Regions from separate parts of the Paenibacillus sp. GYB006 genome, predicted to be linked through region 2. Evidence: riboswitches for the same ligand, from Rfam matches in the RefSeq annotation. Region 2 holds a riboswitch; each other region holds the start of a gene.
The links. Region 2 has a riboswitch for cyclic di-AMP ahead of PV403_RS22785 (C40 family peptidase). Riboswitches for the same ligand answer to the same signal wherever they lie in the genome.

Region 1 (10,016 bases), on a different contig from region 2:
CGGAATATCAGGTCTGGAAAGATACGCAGACAAATACGATTGCGGTCTTCCTTCCTTTTATGTCACTTAATCGTACACACTATCAGGCACTGTTAATCAAACAGAGCCTGATGCAAGTGTTACCCGGTGTAGATCCGCGTCTGACAATTGCAAGTTTCCCTGAAATGGGGAAAGCAAGCAAGCACATGCTGAAAAGTATGGCTGAATCCGCAAGACTCAGTACGGATGCAGATATCAAATTATATACACCAAATGAAACAGCGGTACGGCCAGGGAAGATTCTTATTGTAGATCAAGAACAATCAACAAGAGAATTTCTTCAAATCCGCCTTGCTTTGCAAGGATATGACATTTATGAAGCAGTGGATGGACTTAGTGCCCTCGATATGGCTGTAAAAGTGGAACCGGATCTTATTCTGACCGAACTTAATTTGTACGGAATGAGTGGAGTTCCTTTTATCCATCAGATTCAAAACCTGGATCTAAAACAGCAGCCAAAAGTAATTGTTTTGACAGACCAGCGAGTAGAGCAGACCATCACCCAGTGTTTTGAAAAAGGTGTAGAAGATTATGTAACCAAACCTTTTTCACCTGTGGAACTCGATGCCCGTATTCGTCGCTGTTTTCAATAGAAATCATAGCACTTACAGTAATCGTAGCTTGTAAAATAGTAGATTTCAAACTGATAAGGTAGTCCTGATTTAACACATAAAAAGTCAGTGAGCTGTGTATCATCGCAATCAAATGATGCAACCTGCTTACCTAAAATTCCATTTGGAGGGTGAAGTACTGTGAAAGAGCAATTCCATACTTTAATGAACGCAATTGAAAGCAAGAAAGCCGTGTTGGGTGTAGTAGGGCTAGGATATGTTGGCCTGCCGCTCGCAGTAGAAATGGTGAAGCAAGGATTTACGGTAATCGGTATTGATTTAGACCCATCCAAAGTGGAGAGTATTTATCAAGGCGAGTCCTATATTCATGATATTTCTTCGGAAGACCTGAAAACGGTAATGCAAAGCGGTCGCTTTCAGCCAACAACAGATTACAGCATGTTGCGTGTGATCGATGCACTAAGTATCTGTGTGCCAACACCGCTCAGTGAAAACCAGGATCCGGATACATCATACATTGAAACCGTGGTAGACCAAATCAAATTGCATATGAAGGAAGGTATGCTCATCACGCTTGAGAGCACAACTTATCCTGGTACAACGGAAGAATTGATTGAGCATAAACTTGAAGCGATTGGTAAAAAAGTAGGAGAAGATTATTTCCTCTGCTTCTCACCAGAACGTGTGGATCCGTCAAACGGCAGATTTACTACTTTTAATACACCAAAAGTAATTGGCGGTACTACAGAAGAGTGCTTAAAACTCGGAGCAGCACTGTACAGCCAGTATGTAGAAACGGTAGTTCCTGTATCCAATCCAAAAATTGCAGAGATGTCCAAGCTGCTTGAAAATACATTCCGCAGTGTAAATATTGCGTTTGTGAATGAAATGGCGATGATGTGTGACCGCATGGGAATTGATATTTGGGAAGTAATTGACGCAGCTGCTACAAAACCATTTGGCTTTATGCCATTCTATCCGGGCCCAGGTATCGGTGGACACTGCATTCCGCTTGATCCAATGTACTTATCCTGGAAAGCGAAAGGTTTTAGATTCTACAGCCAATTTATTGAACTTGCTCAATCCACTAATGAGAATATGCCGTATTACGTAATGAACAAAACAGCAACCATTCTGAATGAATATGCGAAATCCATTCGTAAATCAAACATTTTGCTGCTCGGTATGGCATACAAACCAAACATTGCGGACCTTCGTGAATCTCCTGCTCTTGAAGTTTACGAGCTCTTTAAAGAAGCAGGTGCGAATGTAGAGTACTTTGATCCGTATGCAGATACTTTCCGCGATAAACATGGAGAAACGGTTCATAGCGTGGAGTATAACCCAGCTAACTTCAAAGGATATGACTGCATCGTTCTAATTACGAACCATAAAAATCTAGAGTATGATGAAATCGCATCGCTGGGCGTACCTGTACTTGACACTCGTAATGCATTCAAAGAATACCCATTACCGCACATCTATAAAATAGGCCACTCTGTACAGCATCCCGTGACGTCGCAGGAAGAAGCGGTATTTGCTTAAAAAAGATACGGTGAACGCTGCGAAGAAGCCACCGAGTAAAGGAGGGTATGCATGGAATACATGGCCGGCATGGGTAAAAGGAAGCAGCTTATTAATCATCTTTGTCCTTTTACTTATCCTGTATTTCATGCTGAAATCACCTGAGGTGAATGAAAATAAAGCGACATGGCTATGGGATGCTTCGATTATTGAAGAGCGTACAGATGAAATTGTGATGTTCTTAGCAGAACAAAAGGTGAATACTGTTTTTCTGCAAACGAAGGAAAGCGTGTCTGATGAAGCATACAGGCATTTTAATGCGGAAGCACAAGCTCACGACATTTCAGTCCATGCACTCAATGGTCATGCAGACTGGGCTTATACAGAAAAACGAGAAGAAGGCACCGTATGGGTGGAATGGGTAAAGAAATTTAACCAGGAAGCAGCACCAGAGGAGCAGTTTGCAGGTGTGCAGTTCGATGTCGAGCCGTATCAATTGCGGCGCTGGGAACAAGAGGAGCAAGCAGTCATTGCAGAATGGAGCGCAAATATAGAAGAGTGGATTCAGGCAGGGTCTGAAGGAAGCCTCTATATGAGCGCAGCGGTTCCTTTTTGGCTTGATAAGCGAGAAAGTCCAGATGGTAAGAGTACACTTAGCCGGTGGATGATTGATCAGTTTGATGCAATTGCCATCATGGCTTATCGAGACAGCGGTCAGCAGATGTACGATCTCTCCAAGGAAGAACTTGCTGAAGCAGATGAGCTGGACAAGAAGGTATGGATCGGTGCCGAGCTTGGTCATACCGAGGAAGGCGAACATCTAACCTTTTACCGGAAAGCAGTTACGAATATGGAATCAGAGATGGAAACAGCGGCTGAACTTGGCACAAAACATCATTCCTTTGCAGGACTTGCGGTACATCATTATGAAGTGTGGTATGAGAAAATGAAGGATGATGTATCTCTTGTTCGTAAAGAAAATAAATAGGAAAACCTAAATCTTGTTGCGGAAATAAGAGTTAGTAGAAAAAAGAGAAGAGTATGCTTACTTCATAAGCAGACTGTTCTCTTTTTTTGTTGACAGGCTGTCTTAAATCATTATAAATAAGATGATGGGTTCCACTTCAAATACATTACATAAGGGAGCAAAAGTATTACGATGAGTAAACTCGAAGTCTTACAGAATCCGAAACAACGTAAGCTGCTCTTTAGCGCCGGGCTGAGCTGGATGTTTGATGCCATGGAAGTAGGTATGATGTCCTTTATCGTAGCTGCTTTGGCGAAGGAATGGCTCCTCAGTCCAGGCGAAGTAGGGCTGATCACAAGTTCCACTTCTATTGGTATGGTCGTTGGAGCTGCCCTCGCAGGGACGCTGGCTGATAAGTATGGAAGAAAAGCCGTTTTAATGTGGACGCTGCTTATTTTCTCGGTAGCAAGTGGATTTTCTGCTTTAGCTACAGGGTATGTGTTCCTTTGCCTCATTCGCTTTGTTGCAGGGGTTGGTCTTGGAGGAGAACTGCCAGTCGCATCAACGCTGGTATCAGAATCGGTATCTGCTAAGGAAAGAGGACGAGCCGTTGTTCTGCTTGAAAGTTTTTGGGCTGCAGGCTGGATTATTTCGGCTCTCATTTCTTTTTTCATCATCCCCGAGTATGGATGGCGTGTAGCTTTTCTAATCGGTGCACTACCGGCATTTTATGCGCTGTACTTACGCAAAGCCATTCAGGATCCACCTGAATTCAAGAAGAAAAAGGAACTGAAAAAAGTTACCTTTGGAGAGAAATTCAAATCAGTTTGGTCCGTAGAACATCGGAAGACCACACTGATGTTATGGATCTTATGGTTTACGGTTGTATTTTCTTACTATGGCATGTTTTTATGGTTGCCAAGTGTCATGACATCAAAAGGATATGAACTCGTCAAAAGTTTTCAGTATGTACTTATTATGACACTCGCACAGTTGCCTGGTTATTTTACTGCGGCTTACTTTATTGAGAAATTCGGGAGAAAATTTGTGCTTGTCGTATATTTAGTGATGACAGGATTCAGTGCGCTTTGGTTTGGAAATGCCAGCTCCGAATTATCCTTAATTATTGCAGGAATGTCACTTTCTTTCTTTAATCTGGGAGCTTGGGGAGGCATGTATGCATACACACCGGAACTATATCCGCTGAGAACACGTTCTACTGGAGTGGGGTTATCTGCGTCTGTTGGCCGAATAGGAGGCGTTATTGCACCGCTTCTTGTAGGTCTTTTGGTCCAAAAAGGGGTTTCTTTTAGTACAATATTCACTTTGTTCTTTGTTACGGTATTAGTTGGTGCAGCAGCGGTACTCGTGCTAGGTAAGGAAACAAAAGGCACCGAACTTGTAGATTAGGTCCATCGACAGATGTAACAAAATTGTAACTTATGTTATAGTACACATTAGGTGTTACTTTTAGCGCCGCCAAATTCAGTGATGAGATTTTTTTATGCAAGGCATCTGATCACGAATGAAACGGAGGATATGTAAGACTAATGAAAAAAATACCCACACTTATCTTAACATGTGCCTGTGCTCTTTCCATACTAGGTGCATCATCAACAGCTAGTGCTGCGACACTACAGAAGGGTAGTAGAAGTTCCGAAGTAGTTGAGGTCCAAGAAAGACTGAATAAAATAAAATATTTCTGGGCTGGCATCAGCGGTTACTATGGTGACAAAACGGTTGCGGCTGTGAAGAAATTCCAAAGGGTGAACAACTTAGCTGTCGATGGAAAGGTTGGTCCCAAGACAGAAGCCAAACTGAAAGCCAAAGCGCCGATTAATAACAAAGTGTTAAAACATCTGGCAGGTATTATTCAAGATGAAGCTGGCGGAGAATCATTTACTGGACAAGTTGCAGTAGGTGCTGTCATTCTAAATCGGGTTCAGAATTCGGCGTTTCCGAACGCCATTACGAACGTGATTTTTCAAAAAGGACAATTCACACCTGCAGCGGATGGCAAACTAAGTGTGCCAACGGCGGGTGCTTATGAGGCAGCACGCAGAGCTTTGACAGGATATGACCCTTCCAAAGGTGCTCTATACTTCTATAATCCGAAGTATGCTTCATCTTCTTGGATGAGTTCTAGGCCAGTTACACAAAGACTTGGTAATCATGTTTTCACAAAATAAATCTTTTACAAAATAAATATTGAATTTGTAAGAATGAGTGCACTTGAAAAACACGTCGCCGGGAGAAAGCAGGAACAATTCCCTTTCTCCCGGCTTTTTTTTTCAGGATCGGCAAAGCCAGATCCCACTATTACACTTACATCACGAATCTGGAGGTTGTCATAGGATATATGAACAAATTAAATAACAACAAAAAATGGAAAAAAATCACAGCAGGTTTGCTTTTAAGCGGATCGATAGCAATAGGTACAGTAGGAGCGGCTTCCCCGGCCAGTGCAATGCTTCTTCAAAAAGGAACTCAGCACTCTGAAGTTGTAGAGCTGCAAGAGAGACTCCGAACGCTAGGCTACTTGTCTGCTGGCGTAACCGGATACTATGGATCGCAAACAGAGAAAGCCGTTCAAACCTTCCAGAAGCGGAGTGGTCTTGCTGTAGACGGAAAGGCAGGCAAACGAACGATATCCGCTTTGAAGGCTAAGGTGCCTGCCGCAGGAACTACACTGAATGCTTTGGCTAAAGCCGTAAATGGTGAAGCGAGGGGCGAATCATTAAAAGGACAGGTGGCGGTAGCTGCTGTCATCCTTAACCGGGTCCAGTCTAATCAGTTCCCAAGTTCTATAAAAGATGTTATCCTTCATCCTAGACAGTTTACTGCGGTGGATGACGGCCAGTATAACCTCACTCCTAATTCATCTGCTTATGTAGCAGCGAAGCGTGCGCTGAATGGCGAAGATCCAACAGGGGGAGCGCTCTATTATTATAATCCTAAGATTGCTACATCGGCTTGGAGTAAAGCGCGTCCTATTATAAAAACAATAGGGAATCATGTATTCACAAAATAGGAATTTATAATATTGAAGTCAAAAAAAGATGTTCTTAAAGGAGACTGCTTAAAAGTCTTCTTATAAAGAAAAGGTACGGCTCCTCAAAACAGTTGAGGAGCCGTACCTTTTTTGACTATAGTTAGTGCCTCGAGAAGAGTAGAGGAACGCGAATGGTTAGACAACAACAAACCTTGGTTCTGTGTCCTTGTGCGGCCTGTGGTACATTCATGTACCCGATGGACAATATACTCCATCAAAACAATATACTCGTGAACCACACTGACGTAGACATTGGTGAACATTCTACGTATGGCCTGACGTTCATTTTTCTCGGCTCTGATCCTGCTCACGCTATAACTCAAAGTCACCATAAGAAATCTTACAAGACAAAAAGAAGACATTCATCTCCAACACGCGGAGTGAATGTCTTCTTATCATTCTAATCTATGATATTAGAGTACACTTTTTGCTCCTACATATTTAGGACCCCAGTAAGTGTTACTCAAGCTGTCGATTTTAATACCACTGGAAGTAGTGGCAGAAATGAAACTATTGTTTCCAACGTAAATGCCAACATGAGAGACAGAACCTGTTGTATTAAAGAAAACAAGATCGCCTTGCTTCAGATTACTCTTTGATACAGAAGTTCCTGTCTTATACATGGAAGCTGCTGTACGCGGAAGGGATACATTGTGTTTCTCAAAAACATATTTCACGAAACCAGAGCAGTCAAATCCGCTTGGAGTAGAGCCTCCATATACATAAGGTGTACCTATATATTTTGTAGCTTCTTGAACAATACTCGTTCCTTTTACATGATCATTCCCTACAAGAATCGGGCTATATGTTTTACCTGTAGTACTTACCATAACAAGAGAGTAGCTCTTTTTCCAAACAACTTCACTTCCCATGGCTTCGGATACAAAACGAAGTGGAACGTATGTACGGCTATCGCGAATAAATACTTGAGTATCAAGACTTACACTTTTTCCATTGACTGTTGCTGTTGTAGAACCTGTTTTAATTTTAATCGTGGTTCCATTCTTTTTAATAGTAACCGTTGTAGTTGAACCTGATTTAGAAGAACTTACGGTATAATTCATTTCTTCTGCAAGTTTACGTAATGGAACTTGCGTTCTATCGTTATTATCTAGAAAAGGAGAAGCATCTTCAAAATTAACAAGACTATCATTAAGTTGTACATTTACACTATTTGAACTTGAAGAAGATGCATCCACTTGCGAATTTCCGAGTACTAAGCCTGCTCCAAGCAGAGTAGTTAACAACATACATTTACCAAATTTCATCATTATTATTTATTCCTCCATTAGCCTCCGAGGTTAGTTGACGGGTTTGAGTAGAAGGTACTCTAGGATCTTCATCATCCATTCACCCCAAGTATGTAAATCGTCCCCCGTACTAAGTAGTAGATTCGGCTTTATTAATATTAATCAACTGTAACTAATATATAATAAAAAAAGCGTTGAATGTTACAATTTTGTAACCAGCGATTCACCTTTTGCACACTAAAACTTGGCAGAATTTTTAGTTATATACTTATGTAGAGAGGTTAAGTTCCTTTAAAAGGGGTATTTTATCACTAATCTAAAGAACTGAAACACCTTTTTTGGTTACAATATTGTAACCAAAATTATTAATTTTCTTATTTTTATTACAAAATATTTATCTATTATTTCATATAATATCCTTTATTTTCTAGTTAGTTGGTAAGAATATACCAAAAAAACAACCCGTATTTTTAGAATTAACGGGTTGTTGGGCTGATCATTACAAAGATGTTATCATTTTATGTCGTTTTATTACGGCCTGTTATTAGTAAAAGGAGGAAAGAAATAACAATAATAGAGACGGTCCACACCCAAGCCATGGTTGTATTACCGCTGTCTACAGCAATATATATAGCAGTGGGTACAGTCTGCGTTTTTCCTGGGATATTGCCTGCAATCATGAGTGTAGCCCCAAATTCCCCAAGTGAACGGGCGAATCCAAGTATATAGGCGGTCATAAGAGAAGGCCATACAAGAGGAAGTGTAATATAACGAAAGACTTGCCATTCATTTGCACCGATGGAACGTCCAGCTGCTTCAAGCTCCCTATCAACGGACGAAAATCCAACTTTCATCGTCTGATAGACAAGAGGAAAAGAAACAACAATCGAAGCAATAACGGCTGCCCACCATGTAAATAGAAGTGGAGCATTAAATATACGCTCAATTACTGAACCGACGAAGCTGTTTCTGCCAAAAAGAACAAGTAACAAAAATCCAACAACGGTAGGGGGCAGTACAATGGGCAGCATGAATGCAGTCTCGAGAAAAAGCTTACCGCGGAATGTTTTCCTGGACATCCATTTTGCGAGTAAGCTTCCTACAATGATCGTTACCATGCTTGAGAGCAATGCGATAATCAGTGACAATCGTACGGGTGCCCAAAATAAATTCCAGTCAATCATAGGCACCGCAAACTAAAGGCCTTTAAACCCGTACTTCTGAAATATGGTCTTGGCCTCATCAGATTTGAGGAATTCATAGAATACTTTGGCCTCCTCTTTATGTTTACTTGCCCCAGTAATGCCGACTGGATAATGGATAGGTGTGTAAAGCTCTGGATCAACCGTATGTACAATGTTGACTTTAGAAAGAATGGCATCCGTTTTATATACGAAACCTGCGTCAGCATTACCAGTTTCAACGTACTGTAATACTTGACGGACATCCTTGGCCTGTATAACCTTTGGAAGCAGTTTATCATATAGCCCAAGTCCTTCGAGTGCTTCTTTGGCATAACTGCCCGCAGGAACGCTTTCCGGAATACCGATGGCTACAATCTTTACTTCCGGTTTCGTTAGATCAACCTCAGATGTTATATCGATCTCACTGTCATTTGCGGATACAAGCACAAGTTCGTTTGTCAGCAAAGTTTCAGAGTATCCTTCCATGATCTGATTGTTGTCAATCAGTGCTTGCATATTCTTCTCCGCAGCTGACAGAAAGAGATCAACGGGAGCACCTTGTTCAATTTGCTGCTGCAGCGCGCCGGAACTACCAAAATTAAAAGTAAGCTGGATTTCCGGATGATTTGCCTCAAAGATCGGCTGTATTTCTTCGAGCGCATCCGTTAAGCTCGCTGCAGCTGAAATGGTAAGCTCAGTGACCTCAGCCTGTGTAGAGGATGATTCTGGAGTAGATTGCTGTGATTCTTGCTCTGTAGGCGTAAAAGTAGAGCCCGGTGTACTGCTTGTACTACCGCATGCTGCTAGAAACATCATGAAGAGAAAACTAAAACAAACATAACTAACCTTATTCAATTTGAACATAACAACCACCTTTTCGTTATAATTGATTATATATAGATATAATTAATATATTATATTGATGATAGATAGGATGGCAATGCTAAATTGTGAATAGATTATGATACAATGACGGGTATAGATTTGTATGGGGGTATTGCAGGTGAATGATAATGTATCTTATACAACAGAGGAAATAGCGAAGCTTTTAAAAATATCCAAACTGACCGTGTATGATTTAATAAAAAAAGGAAAGTTACCCGCTTATAAAGTCGGCAAACAAATGCGAATAGACCATGCCGATCTGGAGGCTTACAAACAGGCTTCCAAAGATTTTGTTGCGAAGCCAGCTCATGATATGGGGAAACGGGAACTCTATGTAGCCTCCGAGAATAGCGGAGTAAGACAAGTGGTTATTACGGGCCAAGACTTGAGTCTGGATATTCTGTCGAGCTATCTGGAGAAACATTCACCCTTTTTAAGACCACTGCGTTCCTATGTGGGAAGTCTGGACAGTCTTATCTCTATGTATCAAGGGAAGTCGGATATCGTCAGCACTCATTTACTTGATGGAGATACAGGAGAATA
Region 2 (10,016 bases):
AAGCTAAATATGACATGTTTTTTTGTAAAGCATGCAATGGAACAATTGAGTTCCTTCCGGGGTCAGCCGCTCATACGTGTCATCAATAACAAACCCGGCTTTTTCATATGCTCGGATGGCTCTCGTATTCCAGGTGAGCACCTCCAAGTCAATGACATGGCTTGAATTCCTTTTTCGAGCCTCATGTACAACAGAAGACACAAAGGCTTGGCCGTAACCATTGCCACACAAAGAGGGCCGCATACCTAAACCAAGGCGAGTGACTCCTTCCATAGGAAAAAGTTGAGCAAAACCGCATAGCGCAGGCATCTCTTGATCCCTTACTACAGATACATATTGCTGTGCTCTTAGCACGGGGTCTCCAAACTCAATCTCTAAAGCTTTCATCTGATCCCAAGGCAGCCAGCCGTATATATTATAGGGAGGGTCGTACTTCCAGGTACTAATCTCCGCAGCTTGCTCTTCGGTCATCGGCATGACTCGGAAAATAGGGGTCGCCTGTGTCATAGGATCACTCCTTTATCTGAAATTTATCTTTCCTAACACTCTACAGGGTAAGAGAGAGGCAAGGCAAGCGATGGTGTGTAGTAGGGAAAACAAAAAACTCGAACCTCATTACTTTTTAAAAAAAAGTAGTCAAGGTCGAGTTCTTAGGGTAATGATATTGTAATACTACTCAATAGTAGCTGTTTCAAATTGTTCTGTACTCATAATTCGCTTTGCACCTACATAACGCTTTGCATAATAGTTTTCGTCAAGCTTACTGATGGTCACACCTTTAGAGGAAGAAGCATGTGCAAACTTACCGTCTCCAACAAAAATTCCTACATGGGATACCCCTTTACCGCTGGTGTTAAAGAATACAAGATCGCCCGTTCTAATATCAGAAAGAGAGACTTCTTTACCCATGTTGAATTGTGAACCGGATTGTCTTGGCAATTCGATCCCAAGCTTCTCGAATACATACATCGTGAAACCAGAACAATCAAAACCACTAAGTGTAGTTCCACCGTATTTATAATCTGTTCCCTGAACGCTTTCAATTACCTTGTCCATCTTGGAGTCAGCAAATGCACTCCCTGTTCCAATGGATAATGCGATTGCTAGGCTTAGCGCTGCAGCAGTTAATGTCTTTTTCAAAAAAATAAACTCCTTCCAATGCCTGCGAGGTTAGCTTAAGGATTCGGTAGAAGGTTCCCCTATGACCACTCTGTTGCGAGATCAATTCACCCGTAATATGGTTCCCCCGCTTCCCAGGTACCAGGAATTTGGCGTATCTGATGATATGTACCTGTGAAGACGTATGTATTTCCAATTCATAAAACAATCAAATGATTATGTAATAAAAGCTTGATCAATTTAGTTACAATAGATTACAAAGTTGTCACAACATGTTCTGGGCTTATTGTAACAGAATATGTGTAAATTTGGCAATCGTTTTCAGGGAAAAAATACAAAATAAGCCTGACTCATACGATAATGAGCTAGGCTTATCTTTTTGTAAGAAGTAATTCATGCTAACTTCAGGAGTTATCAGAGCTGGTTTTTGAATTCCAGAGACTGAAGTGAGCGCTGATTTTCCACACATTCATAATGGATCGAATGAGATGATAGGATTGCTGTAGAATCAGAGCTAGAAGTCCCGTCCAAATTAAGGAGACAGCTGTGAATGAACCAAATATGGCTAGCGTAATGAAGCCGAGCAAAAGGGAGACCAAGGTGACGGGAACGGCATACCGGATACAGATCCATATCGATACAGAGCCGCTGCGTTTTCCAATGAGTCCAATCTGACAGTAAAGCAGCAGCTGCTTTATCGCATAGCCGTAGATCATCCACAAGAGAAGGTAAGGAATGATTTTGGTAAGAACAGGCAGATTATAAATAGCTGTAATAAGATTAGGGAGAATAACAGGAACAATCCAGTAAGCAGGGATGAGTAATAGGATGATTTCTATAAAATAAAGAAGAGATGTTTTTTTCCAGTGTTTCTTAATGCCCTGAAAGAAAGCCAGACCTTTTGCTGTATTCCCTTGTTCATGCAGACTGTGAAGTAAACCTGCCCGAATGAGCGGGGTCATTAGCATTCGAATGAGGAACATAAGGAATAGCAGCCAGGCGTACTGATGAACTAGCGGGCTTACCGATAAACTAAGCTGACCTTCCATCCAAAACAGCACCTTACTGAGCTCATGAGGCGGAGGATCCGGATAGCGCATCAACAGAGGAACCACAGCAGAAGAAACAATCTTATAAAGAAACATTCCCCAGACCAGCTGGTATATAAAAAGAAACAATACGACAAAATAATGCTCTCTCATAGATTTGAATCCTTCTGATACATAAACTTTCATCGACTCCACCTCACCATGACAGACTTCCAAGCAGGGTTTCAATCAGTTTCGTAATACTGATATTAAACCGAGTCTGTATTTCTTCTTCTACTTCAGCGCTCATATAGTTATTAATATGCTTGTTCTCAATGGCGATCGAGTAGGAAGGGTCTACCATGACCCATTCTATAGGTTCCTTATACGTAAGATTGTAGATAATATTTGCATCCTTGCCGTCCCATTCCTTGCGAATCATATGACCGTCTTTAAAGGCAAACACTACTGGGATTTCGGCGTAGTCTCCTGCTTTCTTAGTCAATTTTACAGTTGAGATATAGTTCGATTCCGTTTCTGTGCTTTGATCCTTAACTTGAATCGAGTCTACGGCAAAGTCAGCCATCATGTTGCTGTATACATATTGATCAAAGAAAGTAGCCCATGATTTGCGGGTGACTTGTTCTACAACGGTCTGGAAATCTTTCGTCGTTGGATGTTTAAAACGGTACTTGGCAGCATAGGCAGACATTACTTTGTCCATTTTTTTGATGCCGATTTGCTGCTCAATGGCTCGCAAGATGAGTTTGCCGCGAGTGTATACATTTTCTGCATAATGCTGCTGCGAATCATATTTCCATGCTTCCTGCGTGAGGGAGGCAGGAGAGGTAATATAACCAGACTGCAAAGGGATGTTGGGTGAAAGACCGTATTCTTGTTCCATTAAGCGTTCCTCAGCATAGGAGGTGAAGGCCTCATCAAGCCATGCTTCTTCAAATTCATTACTTGCGATCATGCCATAGAAGTACTGATGTCCAATTTCATGAATGACGGTTCGCTCCAGCTCATAACCAGGCGATGTTTCATCTGCGCCAAAGGCGGTAATCAAGGTAGGATACTCCATTCCGCCGGCTCCATTTCCTGCTTTGGGAGGCACTACGATGGATAATGTGGAATACGGGTACTTACCGTACCATTTGCTAAAATTGGATAGTGCCGATTTAGCTGCATACAAGTAGCGATCTTTAAGATCAGCATGAGCAGGGTCTAGAAAAAGCTTAATTCGGACTCCAGGTACATTTGGTGCAGAGAATGGTTCTTCTACAACCACAAAGTCGGGGGAAGCGGCCCAAGCAAAGTCATGAACATCATCAGCATAGAATTGATAAATACGCTGATCGTTCTGTTTATAATAAGGTTTGGTTGGGAAACCGGTTGCTGCTACGGTATAATTAGCAGGTACCGCGATGCGTACACTATAAATCCCAAAGTCTGAGTAAAATTCGGAATTACCGTGATATTGATGTAAATTCCAGCCTTCAGTCTTTCGGTTGCGTGTTCCGACTGGTTCATAGACACTTAGTTTGGGAAACCATTGGCCTGCCATAACGAAGTTATCTGCTGTCCCCATCCGGGCAAAGATCCGGGGCATATCAACTTCAAAGGACATATGGAGGGTGATGGATTCTCCCCCTTTTACAGGCTTGGGCAAACGGACCTTGACCAGACTCTTATCATGTATATTTCCGTCATCGGGTTGTACATATTGAATGCGATGGAGGAGAGAAAGACCGTCTGGTGTTTTAATTTCCGTAAGTTTCATAGAGCCGTAACCATCTTTCGGCATCGCATCTCCTCTGAGTTTGCCTCCTGATTCTTTCATAAAGGTTGTCTCATCTGAGGCAAATGCATTGGGGTACAAATGAAAATAAAGCTCGCTCACCGTTTTTTTACCTGGATGAGTCCATGTCAAGGTAGAAGTACCTTTAAGGACATGGTCTTCTGTTAGTTGAACATCAATGTGATATTCAACTACTCGGTCACTAAGCACCTCGGCAAGCGGTGTCTGTACAATTCCCTCTGTGGGCGCAGGCACTGGGGCATTTATATTGCCCGGTATCGGCGCAAGGGCAGATTGCGTAGATGGAGCTTGGCTTAAACTGAGCAGCAGTGTGCCGCCGAGAACACAAATAGCAAGAACAGAGGATAGAATAATTTTCGCGCGAACTGGGGTCATACGTTAAATACCTCCCACTTGACAAGCATCTAAGGCATGTATATGTTTGCAAGCGGAGAAATATTAGTTAAAATATTGGTATCAACTTTTGGAGGCCATAAAAATGGAGCAAAACGGACAAATTGGCAAGAAGCAGATTGCCTTAAATATTGTGAATAGCAAGAGTAAGCATAAAGGTTTCGGTTCAGGTTCGATTGATTTGAATAATGTTTCTCCTGTTATCATTGATGGAGGCGTTGCCACCATTGATATTGGTGCGATGCATGCAAAGAGTAAGGTAGAACGCGGCATTAAATTTTCTACGGAAAAAGCAGATGTACCGAATGGCCGGCAAGTGTGGTTAGTATGGGTAGCGGTAGATCGCACTGCGGAAGGTCAGATGTATGCCGGAGCAACAGCATGTGAGATGTTGATCGATACGGAAGCAAAACGCGGCTGGAAGATTCTCGCTGACCATGTAAACAAAATGGATTATGCAATGAAGCGTCGTATCATGTTAGATGAGCTAGGAAATGAAGATAAGGCAGCATTAAAGCATCTGCTTATTTCTCATAATGAAAACTGGTGGAATGCAGCTCCAGATGAGCTCAAACAGGCATTAGAGACGAACTAAATGGTAACAAAAAAAGAGGGTTTCGGCGTTTAGCCGAAACCCTCTTTATATTGTAATAATGAACAGCCCGATTGATCTTTAATTCGTCCACCAACGTTTGAAGTGATTCCACCAAGAATCATCTCGGTCATTTTGAATTTCTTCTTCTCCGTTTGAACCCGGTTCTGCTTCGTGTTCATCGCAGTATTCCGTAGGCTCTGTACCGCGGACAAACACTTCAAGTCTACGGCTTTCGCAGTTTTCCCCGGCAAGTTTTCCGGTAGAAGGGTCGATATAGACGCTAACCACTTCTTCAGGAACCGGGAATATTTTCGGTGGAACATTTTCGAGTGCTTTTTCCATATACTCTGCAAAAATAGGAGCGGCTCTTCGGCTTTCAGAAGTAGTAATCTCCTGATTATTATCATATCCTACCCATACCGCTGTTGATAATTCCGGTGTATAGCCTACAAGCCAAGCATCTGAGCTTGTGGTGCCTGTTTTTCCGGCAACCGGTCTCTTGATCTTATCTGCTACCCGGTGAGCTGTTCCCCCTGTATCAAAGACACTTTCAAGCAGACTTGTTACTACATAAGCAGAAGCAGTGTCTACCACTTGTTCGGGTGTCTGTTCCGGCACTTTGTATACAATTCGGTCTGCTGCGTCCGTAATTTTCAGCACGGCTATAGGGGCATTTCGAAGTCCCTCATTAGCAAGAACTGAATAAGCGGAAGCCATCTCAAAAGGACTGACAGGCGATGTACCCAGCGCCAGCGATGGTACGGGATCAAGTGAACTCGTAATCCCCAGTTTTTTCGCCATTTCAATAATAGGGTCCGTTCCGATTTGCATAAGAGTACTCACCGCATAAATATTATCAGAGACGGCAATCGCTTTTCTCATATCAATGGGTCCAAGATATTTATCGCCAAAGTTTTTTGGCTCATACGTTTTACGATCATTATCGTACTTGAACACAGTCGGTTTACTATCGAATTGTGAGATAGCTGTCATCTGTTTTGATGAAATGGCTGCCAAGTACATAATCGGTTTAAAAGAAGATGCAGGCTGCCTATTATCCGCCAGTGCATGGTTGTACTGACTGGAGTTATAGTCTGTTCCTCCCACCATGGCCTTCACATATCCATTTCTCGGATCAATGGATACCAAACCTACTTCAAGATCACTTTCATTATCCATTCCGTTAGCGATCGCTTCTTCAGCAGCTTCTTGCATCTGCATATCTAGGGTGGTGTATATGTTAAGACCGCCATGTTCTAATTTGGCTGAATCAATCCCCAGATCCTTAACAACTACGTTTCGAATATAGTCTCGGAAATAGGAAGCTTTTTCATTTGTCTTCGGCTGACTTTTCGGCTTGATATCAAGCATTTCATTATAAGCCTCATCAGCTTCCTCTTGCGTAATGGATCCGGTAGTGACCATTGAATTCAGTACAACCTTTTGCCGATCTTTCGCCTTCTTCATATTGTTGTAGGGAGAATAATAGGTCGGTCCTTTTGGAATACCAGCAAGCATTGCACTTTCTGCTAAATTTAAATCGGCTGCAGACTTGCCAAAATACATTTGTGCTGCAGATTCAATACCATAGGCGCCATGGCCGTAGTAGATTTCATTAAGATACATTTGTAAAATTTCATCTTTGGTGTACTTCATTTCAAGTTGTGCCGTGTATATGGCCTCTTTAATTTTACGGGACCACGTTTTTTCATGAGAAAGGTACAAGTTCCTTGCCAGCTGCTGTGTGATCGTACTAGCCCCTTGGGACATGTTCATCTCTTTTATATTTACAAGAATGGCACGAGCCACTCCTTTTAAATCAAACCCAAAATGAGAATAGAACTTTCGATCTTCTACCGAGATGGTAGCCTGGGTAAGATCGGGTGAGACTTGGTCTAACTTGACGGGAATTGAATCTTTCCCCTCGGGAGAGAATGTAGCAATAACTTCACCATCTATATCAAAAAGCCTGGAGTTATGGTCATTATCTGCAAGAGGAAGACTAGTCGCATATAGATAGACAAGAAGTACAACAGCAAATATCAGACCCAGTACGGTTATTCCTGCTAACCACTTCAGAATCTTTTTGGTGCGAGAGTATTGCGGTTTTGACTGATCTGTAGATTCTGGCATCACATAGGTCTCCTTTCTAAAAAACTGCCTTATATTTCATTATGGGAATACAATTCATCCATTATTCACGATTTATACAGATTCTTTACACAGGTATTTAGGGTAAAGGTTAACATAAAGTCTAGTTCATGCTAACTCTGCTCTATGACTTTTCGATTCTTTACTTTACATAGGGGGTGTACTTGTGTACTTGATTCATGCGGCCATTCTGCTCCCCATTCTTGCTGGAGTTGGGATAGCCTTTATGAAACGTTTGTCTCGCAGCTTTCACTTGGGCTGGGCAGTTCTAACCATCCCGCTTGTCCTACTGATCTACTTTCTTAGCCTGATTCCACAAATAAGTAACCGGAATTTGATTAGTGAATCACTAGATTGGATGCCATCCCTTGGAATTAATTTCACCATTTTATTGGATGGGTTAAGCCTATTGTTAGCGCTGCTTATTACTGGTATTGGCTCTTTGGTTGTACTGTATTCCATTTATTATATGAAGCAAGACCAGGCTTTGCATCGTTTCTATCTGTATCTGCTCCTTTTTATGGGTGCCATGCTTGGTGTCGTTCTTTCAGACAATATGATGGTTTTGTATGGGTTCTGGGAACTAACGAGTATTGCTTCTTTTTTACTTATTGCTTTTCATCACAAGAAAGAAGCGTCAATCCGCGGCGCGAGTAAGTCATTCCTGATTACTGTTTTTGGTGGATTCGCCATGTTAACTGGATTTATCTTACTTTATCTGATCAGCGGATCCTACAGTATTCGGGAGACGATCGCATCTGTATCTAATATTGCAGAACATCATTTATTTGTTCCTGCTCTTATTTTAATTCTTATAGGAGCTTTCACCAAATCAGCGCAGTTTCCGTTCCATGTTTGGCTGCCTGATGCAATGGAGGCGCCAACACCCGTTAGTGCATACTTGCACTCGGCAACCATGGTCAAAGCAGGAATTTATATTGTTGCGAGGTTTACACCTGTTTTTGGCGGAGAAGCAACTTGGTTTTGGATCATATCTTTGGTGGGAACGATATCAATGGTTTATGGTGCGCTGATTGCCATAAAGAAAACAGATTTAAAGGCAATCTTGGCGTATTCCACTATATCGCAGCTGGGGCTAATTATGTCTTTGTTTGGACTAGGATCAGCCGCACTCTACTTTGGTTATGGCTCAGAGTCACTGCTTTATACTACAGCTACAATGGCAGGATTGCTGCATTTGTTCAATCATGCGCTGTTTAAAGGCTCCCTATTTATGATGGCAGGGATTGTAGATCATGAGACCGGTACACGTGATATCCGGAAACTTGGTGGGTTAATTACCGTTATGCCGCTTACATTTACCGTTGCGCTGATCGGTACCTTTTCTATGGCGGGTCTGCCGCCATTTAATGGATTTGTCAGTAAGGAGATGTTCTTCAAAGCTACACTCGAAGCAGCAGACTTTTCTATATTTAGCCTTGGCACATGGGGGATTATTTTTCCTGTACTTGCCTGGATCGGTAGTGTAATGACGTTTATTTATTCGCTCGTTATTGTGTTTCGTACCTTCCTTGGTAAGAACAAAACAGATATTCCACTCCAAAAGCTGCATGAAGCTCCAATTGGAATGTTGATTCCTCCCCTTATTCTTGTATCCATGGTATTAATCACCGGTATTTATCCCGATATCTTATCCTCGTCGATTATTGAACCGGCAATGGCTTCCGTATTATCTCCACTCCTCGCTGAAGGGGAACGGTTTGATGTCCATTTGTATCTCTGGCATGGTCTTACTCCAGAATTATGGATGACGGTAGGAGTCATTGTACTGGGTGTTATCTCTTATAAATTATTACCCCGCTGGAAAACGGTGTATGAAGAGTACATTCCTGTTTATACCATTAACAAGGGTTATAACTCTATATTTCGAGCTTTGCATCGATTTTCTAAACGCTGGACTCAAACCTATATGAATGGTTCGGTTCGGAACTATCTCATCTATATCTTTGTGTTTATGATCGTGTTGATTAGCTACGGTTTCTATCATGCAACGAATATTGAATGGAATTTCAGTGGGTATGATTCCTTTAAGTTATACGAAACGATTTTACTTGTTGGTCTCGTCGTTACAGCGATCTGTATACCATTTGCTAAACATCGCTTATCGGCTGTTATTTTAACAGGAGCGGTTGGTTATCTGGTTAGTTTGTTCTTTGTGTTATTCCGTGCACCAGACCTCGCCTTGACCCAGATGGTCGTGGAAACCGTATCCGTAGCACTTTTTCTGTTGTGCTTCTATCATCTTCCTGAACTTACGCCGAAATCTAGCAAGAAATATAAGTCTATAAATCTGATTATTTCTATTGGTGTAGGTATTATTGTCATGCTGATTGCTCTTGCTGCTAGCGGGACGACACAGCTTGAAACCATATCTGAATTCTATACGAAGGAAAGTTACAACCTAGCAGGCGGAAAAAATATTGTTAATGTACTGCTGGTTGATTTTAGAGGTTTTGATACATTACTTGAAATTATGGTCTTAGGCGTAGCAGCACTTGCTATTTATTCCATGATTAATCTTAATTTGAATGGCAAAGACTTGGGGTCTTCTCATTTTACACTCGCAAAGGAGAAGCAAGAATCAACGGAAAAAGAGAAAAGTAACTCGAATCCGGAGAGTTGGAACAGTGTATCACTTCGCAGTAACGATGTGTTCCTGCAGATGAGTACTAAAATTATCGTGTTTATCATCCTTATCTTTGCGCTCTATCTGTTCTTTGCGGGACATCATCAACCAGGAGGAGGCTTTATTAGTGGACTGGTTACCGCATCGGCTCTCGTTCTATTAGCGATTGCGTTTAATACAGATACGCTTCGCCGGATTCTACCCGTGGATTATCGTACAGTTATTGCCTGCGGGCTCTTAATCTCTTTGGCAACAGCGGCT
Region 3 (10,016 bases), on a different contig from region 2:
ATACCGTATCCATCCCTGTGTCAGCCCCCAATATTAGTTTGGATAAAATAGCAAATACGACTGAAGCCGCGATAGATGATATCATCACTTACAGTATTACAGTAAGTAACACCGGATCTGGAACCGTCAGCTCCATTATTTTAGCTGATCTCACGCCCGAAGGCACCTCCTTTGTAACCAGTTCAGTTCGTATTAATGGAGTTGCTGCAAGTACCGCAGTACCCTCTAGCGGGATTGCGATTGGTCCACTTGGGGCTCAATCCTCTGCCTTGATAACTTATCAGCTAAAAGTCATTTCTTTACCTGCTTCTGGAGCGATTGCAAATCAAGCTACTGCTGCATTTACAAGCGGATCATTCACGGGCTCCTCCACATCAAATACAGTGACGATTCCTGTCTATAACGCTGCGATTTCCCTTGTGAAAAGTACGAATACAACGCTGGCTACAGCTGGAGACACACTGACTTATACGATTCAAATCAGCAATTCGGGTAATACAGTTAGCTCTCTAACATTGAGTGATGTATTACCTCCCGAAGTCAGCTTTGTGACCAATAGTGTGGTAATTGGAGGTGTGCCTGCTCCAGGCGCCAACCCAGTGAGTGGTTTTTTGATTTCGGATGTACCTGCAGGTGGAATGACCGTTGTTACTTTCCTCGTAACGATAAATTCACTGCCTGCCTCGCAGAAAATCCTGAATCAGGCAACTGCTTTGTACTATTATCAAACTCCTTCTGGCCGTGTACTGTCTGGAAGCACTACATCTAACAGTGTTGTAATTCAGGTATCTGCTCCAAATGTATCGGTGGTCACAACCACTTCTACCGCTTTAGCTGTAGTAGGTGATAGAGTTACCTACACTACCACGATTACTAATCGTGGTCCCTCTTCGATCACCAATGTCATACTCAGCGATGGATTACCGCAGAACGTTTCTTTTGTACCCGGGAGTGTGCTGATCGGTGGAGTCCTTGCTCCAAATCGATCGCCTCTAACCGGCATTCCAATCGGCAGTCTAGCCCCAGGGGCAAGTGCTGTCGTTACATTTGAGGTGAATGTAACCATGGCTGTACCTTCACAGATTAATAACCAATCAACGGTTAGTTTTACATCAGGTGTTTTTTCAGGCACATCAACATCAAATCAAACACAGATTCCAATCACTCAACCGCAAATTTCACTCACCAAAACAGCGGATACAAACAATGCAACCGTAGGCGATACTGTGGTATATACAATAACGGCTGCAAACTCTGGAAATCTACCCGCTGCACTTATCGTTTCAGATACCATCCCTGCAGGAACTACCTTTACTCCAAACAGTGTTCTTGTTAATGGAATTTCCATACCTGGCGTTTCCATCATTGATGGAGTCAGTACAGGAATAATTGCAGCCGGTGCAACTTCAGTCCTCTCTTTTTCCGTTACGATTACATCGCTTCCATCACCACAGTTCATTACGAATCAAGCTTCGTCTACCTTTACGTTTACCACTCCTGATAATCGGACATTAACAGGAACCGCTTTATCCAACACGGTTAGTTTCCCTGTATCCTCACCAAATGTACTCGTTACCAAAACAAGTTCACTTGCTGATGTTTCCGTAGGTGATATTATCACGTTTACCGTAACGGTTACTAATCTTGGTATTGAAGATGTGCAAAATGTGCTTTTGTCAGATCCAATAACAGGGACGTCATTCATTCCTGGTAGCGTCACAATTAATGGCGGTCCGAATCCAACTGCTAATCCAACGGGTGGGATTAGTTTAGGCGGAATTGCAGCCTCAGCTTCTGCTACAGTCACATATAATGTAAGGGTTGATTCCGTACCAACTCCACCTGAAATCAGTAGTTCCGCATCTGTGAGTTTTACATCTGGAGTGTTTGCAGGTACAACCTTCTCTAATGCACCAATCATTCCTGTATATAACCCCGTTCTTACAGCTGTCAAATCTGCAAGCAAAATCAATGCTACTGTTGGTGATACACTCACTTACAGTATTACGGTAAGTAACACAGGTAATTTTGGTGCAAGCATCAATCTAACAGATACGATCCCTGCTGGCACCTCTTTTGTTCCAAATAGTGTATTAATCAACGGACTTCCATCACCTGGATCCGACCCTTCTCTAGGCATTGTATCGAGTAGTATTACCCCAGGGACCTCCAGTACAATTACCTTTTCTGTCGTCATCGATACGCTTCCGAGTCCGCAGTTCTTGAGTAATCAATCCTTTGTCAGTTACTCTTATACATTGCCATCAGGTAGAACGCTCGGCGGAAATGTGTCTTCTAACGTGTCTATAGTTACTGTTTCTGCTCCTAATGTGACAGCAGTTAAAATATCTTCATTAACGGCACTTACTGTTGGGGACGTCAATACGTATACCGTAACCATTGGAAACAGTGGAATCGAGACCGTGAATAATGTGATCATTACCGATGCGCTTCCCGCAGCAACCTCCTTTGTCAGCGGAAGCGTATATGTAGACGGAACCCAGCGCCCCACCGCCAATCCTTCTACAGGAGTGACAATCGGAAGTATAACTCCAGGGTCTACGGTCAACGTTACTTTTCAATATCGTATCAACTCAATACCTACGACCTCTTTGTCGCAAATTGAAAATCGCGCAATCGTAACCTTTACTTCGGGTACATTTTCAGGCAGTACATTCTCAAATACCGTGAGCACGCCGGTATACAGCCCTATTTTGTCAGCTGTTAAAACAGCAAATACCATTAATGCAACGGTCGGAGATACCGTAGTTTATTCGATTACGTATACGAATACAGGTAATTATGGCGGCAGCGTCGTTCTAACCGATCTCATTCCTGAAGGTACAACACTTATTCCGAACAGTGTCATTGTGAATGGCGCTCCAGTTCCCGGAGCAAATCCTGCAACAGGTATGTCCGTCGGTGTTATATCATCTACAGCCACCGTTTTGTTCTCCGTCGTCATTAATACGTTACCGGTCAGTCAACAATTAAGTAATCAAGCGACTACAACCTTCACTTATACGTTGCCTGATGGTAGAACACTGAATGGTTCTTTTGCCAGTAATTTATTGCAAATACCTGTTTCCTCCCCAAATATTACACTCGTGAAATCAGCCTCTGTAGCAACCGCAGTCGTTGGTGACACCTATACGTATCGTGTCATTGTTACGAATAACGGAATTGCGAATGTGAATAATGCTGTATTGTCCGATATTTTAGCAGCTGAAAGTACTTTTGTACCCGGAAGTGTTACCGTTGATGGAAATTCCCGAATAGACGCAAACCCAGCGGGCGGGATTAATCTAGGCACGATTGCACCAGGGAATGCAATGACCGTAACTTTTGACGTGAGAGTGAATACGCTGCCAAGTGCTCCTTACACCATTCAAAACCGTTCATCCGTCAGTTTTACCTCCGGTGCTTTTACAGGTGCTTCCTATTCCAACACAGTGAGCATCCCGATCTACCAGCCCATTTTTCAATTACTCAAAACAGCCGACTCGTCAAACGTGACCGTAGGCGATACCGTAACCTATTTCTTAAATTTGACGAACACAGGCAATTTACCGGGAATTGTAACTTTAACGGATGACTTACCTGATGGAGCCGTTTTGGTTCCAAATAGTGTACTCATCAATGGAGTTCCTCAGCCCGGGGTGAATCCGGAAACAGGGATTCCTGTTGGTAGTGTAGCTCCCGGATCGAATATCAATATCACCGTAACTTTACAGATCATCGTTGACACGCTTCCAGAATTACAACAACTGATCAATCAAGCATTTGGAACATTTACTTACGCACCCCCTGATGGTCGATTGCTCGGCGGCAATTTTAGTTCTAACCCGCTCGTGATTCCTGTCTCATCACCAAATGTAACGGTTGTAAAGACGACCTCCACAGGAGATGCTGTTGTTGGCGATACCATCACTTATACCGTAGTTATTACCAATAACGGAATCGTAGAAGTGGAGAATGTCGTTATGGTAGACCCCGTACCTGCCGGTACTGAATTTGTTCCTGAAAGTGTAATTGTGGATGGAAACGTTAGACCTAACGCCAATCCAAATACTGGAGTTACGGTTGGGACCATTCAGGAGGGAGCTTTCTCAACAATTACATTCCAAGTACAGGTCGTTACGATATGAATTCGCAGAATAGAAGGAATTATGTAGTAAACAATCAATCTTCTGTCCGTTTTGCATCAGGCCGTTTTGAAGGTGTGTCTTATTCCAATATGGTATCTATACCGCTAACAGGTGCTATTCTCACACTCAAAAAAAGTGCCTCTATGGAACAAGTGACACTCGACAGCATCGTTATGTATCAGCTTGAAATAGAGAATACAGGGAATGCCCCTGCGGAAGTTACGCTAATCGATACACTTCCGGAGGGCACCTCCTTTATTCCCAACAGCCTCTTGAAAGATGGTGTTCCTGTACCAGGCGCCAATCCGCAAGAGGGTCTGCAAATTGGGATCTTGCCGATCAACCAGAAAGTTACGATTCAGTTCCAGATCATTATAAGCAGCATTCCTGATTCTTTAACTCTTACCAACGTGGCCACAGCAAGCTTTACATTCCAAGCGATGGATGGTCGTCTCATTACAAAAGAGCTCATCTCTAATCCTGTCACCTTATTCGTATCTCCCTCTCAATTATCCATTTACTATTATGCCAATACGAATCAGACTTTTGAGGGAGATATCATTACTTTTTTTATACAAATCACGAATACAGGAAGAGAAGATATCAGAAATGCCGTAGTTAGCACCTTATTGTCGGATGACGAGGTGGCATTTGTTCCGGGCAGTGTGGTGATTGATGGTCTCCTCGCTCCTGATCTTGATCCATTCGCAGGTATTACAATACCTGTTGTTGCTGCAAACTCAACGACCCAAATATCGTATCAGGTGAGAATAGAGAAAAGGACAACTTCGACTCCTCTTACGAGTGTTGCAACGTTACTTTATCTCAATCAGGGAGAAGAAATTACAATTCGTTCAAACCCGGTGTCTATCTCTTATTTGTTACCGGTATTAACAATTTCCGTAAAGATAACGCCTGTTCAAGTAACCTATGAGGATACAGTTACTTATGAAGTACTTATCCAAAATGAAGGAGAGATTCCCGTAGAGGCAGTCTATGACTTACTTCAAGCCCCAGAGCTCAACCTGGTTCCGGGTACAGTAAAAGTAAACGGGATTCTACGACCTGAGGTTTCTTTAGCGACGGGACTTCCTTTAGGCACTTTAATTCCACACTCCAGCATATATATCACTTTTGAATCGAAAGTTTCTGTGATCCCTAACTCCATTGTTCCTACTGAAGAATGGGTTAACCGTTCACGGCTGACATACACATTTCGAATCAATGATGGAAGGTCGGTTCAACTGACAACGCTAGCTCTTACTCCTGTTTTTTTCTATGCTCCGCGCATACTGCTTCATGTTCTCACATCACCGAAATATGTGGAGCCAGGTGACGATATTCTATTTGAGATAACTATTCGGAATTCAGGAAATACGAAAGCAGATTTGTTGCTGCCCTTACCTGCTCCAGGTGTGTCTACCATTCTAAATGGCTCTATTCAGTGGTCTGATCATAAACGTGAGCTAACCGTGCTTGAGATGGAGCAGCAGACCGTGCAAATTACAGATATTCAGCCTGGGGAATTAGTCCAAATAATCTACACACTTCATGTGCAAGTGTTTCCACTCTTTAGACCTGCGCGGGAACGGGATGAATATGTGTTTTCTGACACGATCCAGGCCCTTTGCACTTATAACTTTAATGACCGTATACACTCCTTTGAAGTGGTATCTAATGTCTATGAAATTGTCTTTACTGAGCACGATGAATAAAAAAATCGAAAGGCCCAGCTGCATTATTTTAAGCAGCTGGGCCTCTTTTATCGTCTTTTTTAGTAAATTAGTCAGTATTCATATATCTATCATATTTCTGTTAATAAGGGATAAACAACACTCATGTTCACAAAGGTGAAATAAATTCGAGAAAAAGATAACGAAATTAGTAAAATCAGGTTGATAATTCATTCGCCCAATGTTAAAATTCGTTGTAGAGAAAGTAACATTTTCGTAATCATTGTTGTAACTAATTGTTATCATTAACATGAATATACAAGGTGCAATCACGATAACCGCCGAATTCTTACGCACCTAAGAAGCGGGGGACCCGCCTACCATGGGTGAATTGATCTCGAAACAGAGTGATCATAGGGTACCTTCAACCGAATCCTTAGCTAACCTCGCAGGCATTGGAAGGAGTATTACATTTTGAAAAAGAAACTCGCATCAGCAGCATTAGGACTATCATTACTATTCACCGCAGGACTCGGGCAAGCTTCCGCTTCTGTACTTTCTACCACAGTAAATAACACAGTTGGTGTTCCTTATAAATACGGCGGTACTACACTCACAGGGTTTGATTGCTCTGGGTTTACTCGTTATGTATACAAAAAATTAGGTGTAACTTTACCTCACAGTTCGAAACAACAATACAAAAAAGGCACATCAGTTAAGAAATCCGCTCTAACCAAAGGCGATCTTGTATTCTTTAATACAAGCGGTAAAGGCATTTCGCATGTTGGAATATACCTAAGCGATAACAATTTTGTCTCCGCTACCTCCTCTAAAGGTATCGCCATTACACCCATTAATAAGGGTTATTGGAGTTCAAAATATTATGGTGCTAAGCGTGTACTTAGTTCATCAGCAGCGAAAAAGGCCGACTTATAGTATACATATAAACTGCCACCACGATTATGAAACTTCAGAATTTGAACATATGAAGAAAGGTCAGAGAATTACTCCTCTGACCTTTTTTCCTGATTTAAATTTGGCTGCTTTTGGCAATGACATAAGGCTGCTTGGCATCACCGATCAGTGTGCAATCTGCCGTTAAATGTACATCTTTATCAAGGATTACATTCTCCAGCACTGTATTCTCCTCAATTACACATTTCTGCATGATGATCGAATTTCGAATTTGAGCCCCTTTGTGAACTTTGACTCCTCTAAAAATAATACTGTTCTCGACCTGCCCTCCAATAATACAACCATTCGCAATCAAAGAGTTGCTTACTTCCGCATTCTCGAGAAACCTAGTCGGTGGTTCATATTTGATTTTGGTATGGATCTCATATTGTTTGAACAAACGTTGATATTGTTCTTGATTAAGTAGATCCATACTATTGCGATAATAACTTTCTACCGAGTTAATAACGGTATGGTATCCATCAAAAGCAAAACCAGCAATGTTTAAGTTATGCAAATTATCTTGGATTCCATCACGGAAGAAGTAATCTTGACCATGCGCAATACAATGATCTACTAATTTCAGAAACAATTGTTTTTCCATAATAAAAGCACCGAGATATATATTAGGATGATCACCTTCTTGATGAATTCCCGTAACTTTTACACCGTCCACATCGACCCGTACACAGGACTCATGTTCAGGAAGGATCTCATCTACTTTTTTATAAAGAAGAGTGACATCGGCTTGCTGAGAGATATGAAACTGATACATTTCCCGGTAATCCATGGAGTAAATATGCTGACTGCCGGTATGAATAATATGGGTACCTTTGGCTCGAAGAAAATAATCACGATTATTATGAAAATGTTGCAGATCGCCTTTGGAACGGTCCGTAGGATCATTCCAGTCTGGCGGAAGTATAAAGAGACCCCCGTGTTTGCGATCTAGGTCCCATGGAGCCCCCTGCCCCAAATGATCCAGCAGCGACCGATACTTTCGGCGTACAAACAGCGCGGTATGATGAATGTTAGAATGCATTAAATTGGACAAAACAAAATCGATCAAACGATACCTACCCGCAAAAGGAACGGCAGCACCACAACGAAAATATGTTAATTCATTCATTAACTCGAGCTCTTGATCCAGGTTCACTACACCCATGAGATGTTGCATACTAGGTCACCGTCCTCACTCATATTTAGCTAAGTCCATACGTATGTTGTCGATATGTCTGATCAATTAGTAAAATTTCATCTTCCTGGTCTCCATTACCCCCAACAACAGAGTAATCTTCAATCATCGTTCCTTCGCTTACAATCGCCCGATGAAGTCTAACATTCTTTCCTATTTTCACTTTAGGCATAATCACTGAATCCGTAACCACACTTCCTTCCCCGATCTCGACCCCATAAAATAATACCGATTTGCTGACTTCCCCTTCGACAATGCAGCCTTCATTTACGATACTGTTACGAACCTTTCCTTTTGTACCAATATAGCCCGCCGGTTCATTTGGATTACGTGAATAGATACGCCACTGCGGATCATTTAAATTCAAGGGAGGATCGTCGCTTAACAGATCCATATTCGCCTCCCATAAGCTCTTAACCGTCCCTACATCTTTCCAGTAACCGCTGAATGGATAAGCATACAGCTTCTTCTCATTCTTGAGAAGAAGTGGAATAATATCATGACCGAAGTCATAGGTAGAATCCGGATCTTGTTCACTCTCAAGAAGATGTTGTCTCAGGACAGACCATCTGAACATATATACTCCCATAGATGCCAGCGTACTCTTCGGATGTTCAGGCTTCTCTTCAAACTCATAAATCTCATAATTGTTTTTTGTATTCAAAATGCCAAACCGGCTTGCTTCATGTAAAGGAACATCAATGACCGAAATCGTGCAATCCGAATTTTGGTTTTTGTGATATTGAAGCATGGCATCATAATTCATCTTATAGATATGGTCACCTGATAAGATCAGTACATGCTCTGGTTCAAATTGATCAACAAAATTTAAATTCCGATAAATCGCATCTGCCGTACCTCTGTACCAGTTATTACTCCCCTCTCTCTCATGAGGTGGAAGAACAAACACGCCTCCATTTCGGCGATTTAAATCCCAATCACTGCCGATCCCTACATACGAATGGAGCACCAAAGGCTCAAACTGTGTTAGTACGCCTACCGTATCAATTCCCGAATTCGCACAATTACTCAGCGGGAAATCAATAATGCGGTAAGTACCCCCAAAATAAACAGCAGGCTTAGCTAAAGTCTTCGTCAGCCCTTTCAATCGTTTACCCTGACCTCCGGCCAGTAACATAGCTACCACTTCTTTTTTGTTCATAAAAAAGCCTCCTCAAGATGTAGAATTGTATAACAGCTGCTTAAGTGAGTAGAAATAAGCAAATAACAAATTGAAGATGCCTGTGACTGGACATTAGAAGGTTAAACGCCTGTATAGTAGAGGTAACACCATGGAGGTTGGTCTTAGAAGATGGTTATTAGGGAGGTGAAAACTTATAAAGGGTGTTTCATAAGAAAAAATTCTCTATGTTGTTAATTTATGTATACACAGTTCTATTTCATTATAATCATCAAAATTCCTTCCTAAAAAGCAGTGTTATCATAATTTTCATTAAAAACCTGAAACACGGTCTAGGAAAGTCTACAATTTTATACCTATTCCTTCTTTTTTCGTCTTGCATTCAGAGGCACCTGATAGTACAATACGGCTTTGAGTGTAGCAAAACGAATTATAGCTTAGAAAGGGGATTATTCCCATGGAACTTCTCAAATCCACTTTGCCCGGTGTAGGTATGAAGTATCAACTGGAAACCAAATCAGGTTCTAATTTCATCATTGTTCACCATGAAGATGGACGTCGTGAAATTTACTGTACAGATCCAGAAGATCAGGAGAACATCCGATGCATCGCTGAGTTAGAGGATGAGGAGTGTATGTTGCTCTCTAGTATTATAGGCGGTTGGAACGAATAATAAAAAAAGAAATGGACAGTCCCATCTTTTCTCTACCCGAGAACAAGATCAAGACTGTCCTTTTTAATTTGTTCATAAAGCATCCAGCTCCAGTAAAAATTGAAAGGTAGCTCCCTTCCCTTCATCACTACTGACGCTGATCGTGCCTCCCATAACTTCAACCAACCGTTTTGAAATGGCCAGTCCAAGACCGGTTCCACCGTATTTTCGATTAATTGAAGTATCTAACTGT

Region 1: it holds a riboswitch for cyclic di-AMP, as region 2 does, so the genes downstream of both, PV403_RS16790 (C40 family peptidase) here and PV403_RS22785 (C40 family peptidase) in region 2, are expected to answer to the same signal.
Region 3: it holds a riboswitch for cyclic di-AMP, as region 2 does, so the genes downstream of both, PV403_RS20360 (C40 family peptidase) here and PV403_RS22785 (C40 family peptidase) in region 2, are expected to answer to the same signal.

The regions. Positions count from the first base shown of each region.
Region 1 covers NZ_JARBDA010000007.1:113,427-123,442, reverse strand. The annotation lists gene PV403_RS16820 (response regulator) at 1-632, shown strand, start outside; gene PV403_RS16815 (nucleotide sugar dehydrogenase) at 792-2,156, shown strand; gene PV403_RS16810 (hypothetical protein) at 2,149-3,123, shown strand; gene PV403_RS16805 (MFS transporter) at 3,295-4,512, shown strand; gene PV403_RS16800 (cell wall hydrolase) at 4,653-5,291, shown strand; gene PV403_RS16795 (cell wall hydrolase) at 5,462-6,133, shown strand; gene PV403_RS16790 (C40 family peptidase) at 6,568-7,425, opposite strand; cyclic di-AMP (ydaO/yuaA leader) riboswitch at 7,430-7,563, opposite strand; gene modB (molybdate ABC transporter permease subunit) at 7,923-8,588, opposite strand; gene modA (molybdate ABC transporter substrate-binding protein) at 8,601-9,452, opposite strand; gene PV403_RS16775 (substrate-binding domain-containing protein) at 9,592-10,016, shown strand, end outside.
Region 2 covers NZ_JARBDA010000021.1:21,143-31,158, reverse strand. The annotation lists gene PV403_RS22790 (GNAT family N-acetyltransferase) at 4-507, opposite strand; gene PV403_RS22785 (C40 family peptidase) at 673-1,140, opposite strand; cyclic di-AMP (ydaO/yuaA leader) riboswitch at 1,145-1,284, opposite strand; gene PV403_RS22780 (hypothetical protein) at 1,524-2,354, opposite strand; gene PV403_RS22775 (M1 family metallopeptidase) at 2,365-4,344, opposite strand; gene PV403_RS22770 (YwhD family protein) at 4,448-4,957, shown strand; gene PV403_RS22765 (transglycosylase domain-containing protein) at 5,036-7,090, opposite strand; gene PV403_RS22760 (Na+/H+ antiporter subunit A) at 7,275-10,016, shown strand, end outside.
Region 3 covers NZ_JARBDA010000013.1:53,482-63,497, reverse strand. The annotation lists gene PV403_RS20370 (DUF7507 domain-containing protein) at 1-4,148, shown strand, start outside; gene PV403_RS20365 (DUF11 domain-containing protein) at 4,145-5,863, shown strand; cyclic di-AMP (ydaO/yuaA leader) riboswitch at 6,151-6,291, shown strand; gene PV403_RS20360 (C40 family peptidase) at 6,296-6,757, shown strand; gene glgD (glucose-1-phosphate adenylyltransferase subunit GlgD) at 6,852-7,952, opposite strand; gene PV403_RS20350 (glucose-1-phosphate adenylyltransferase) at 7,978-9,132, opposite strand; gene PV403_RS20345 (hypothetical protein) at 9,569-9,784, shown strand; gene PV403_RS20340 (PAS domain-containing protein) at 9,857-10,016, opposite strand, start outside.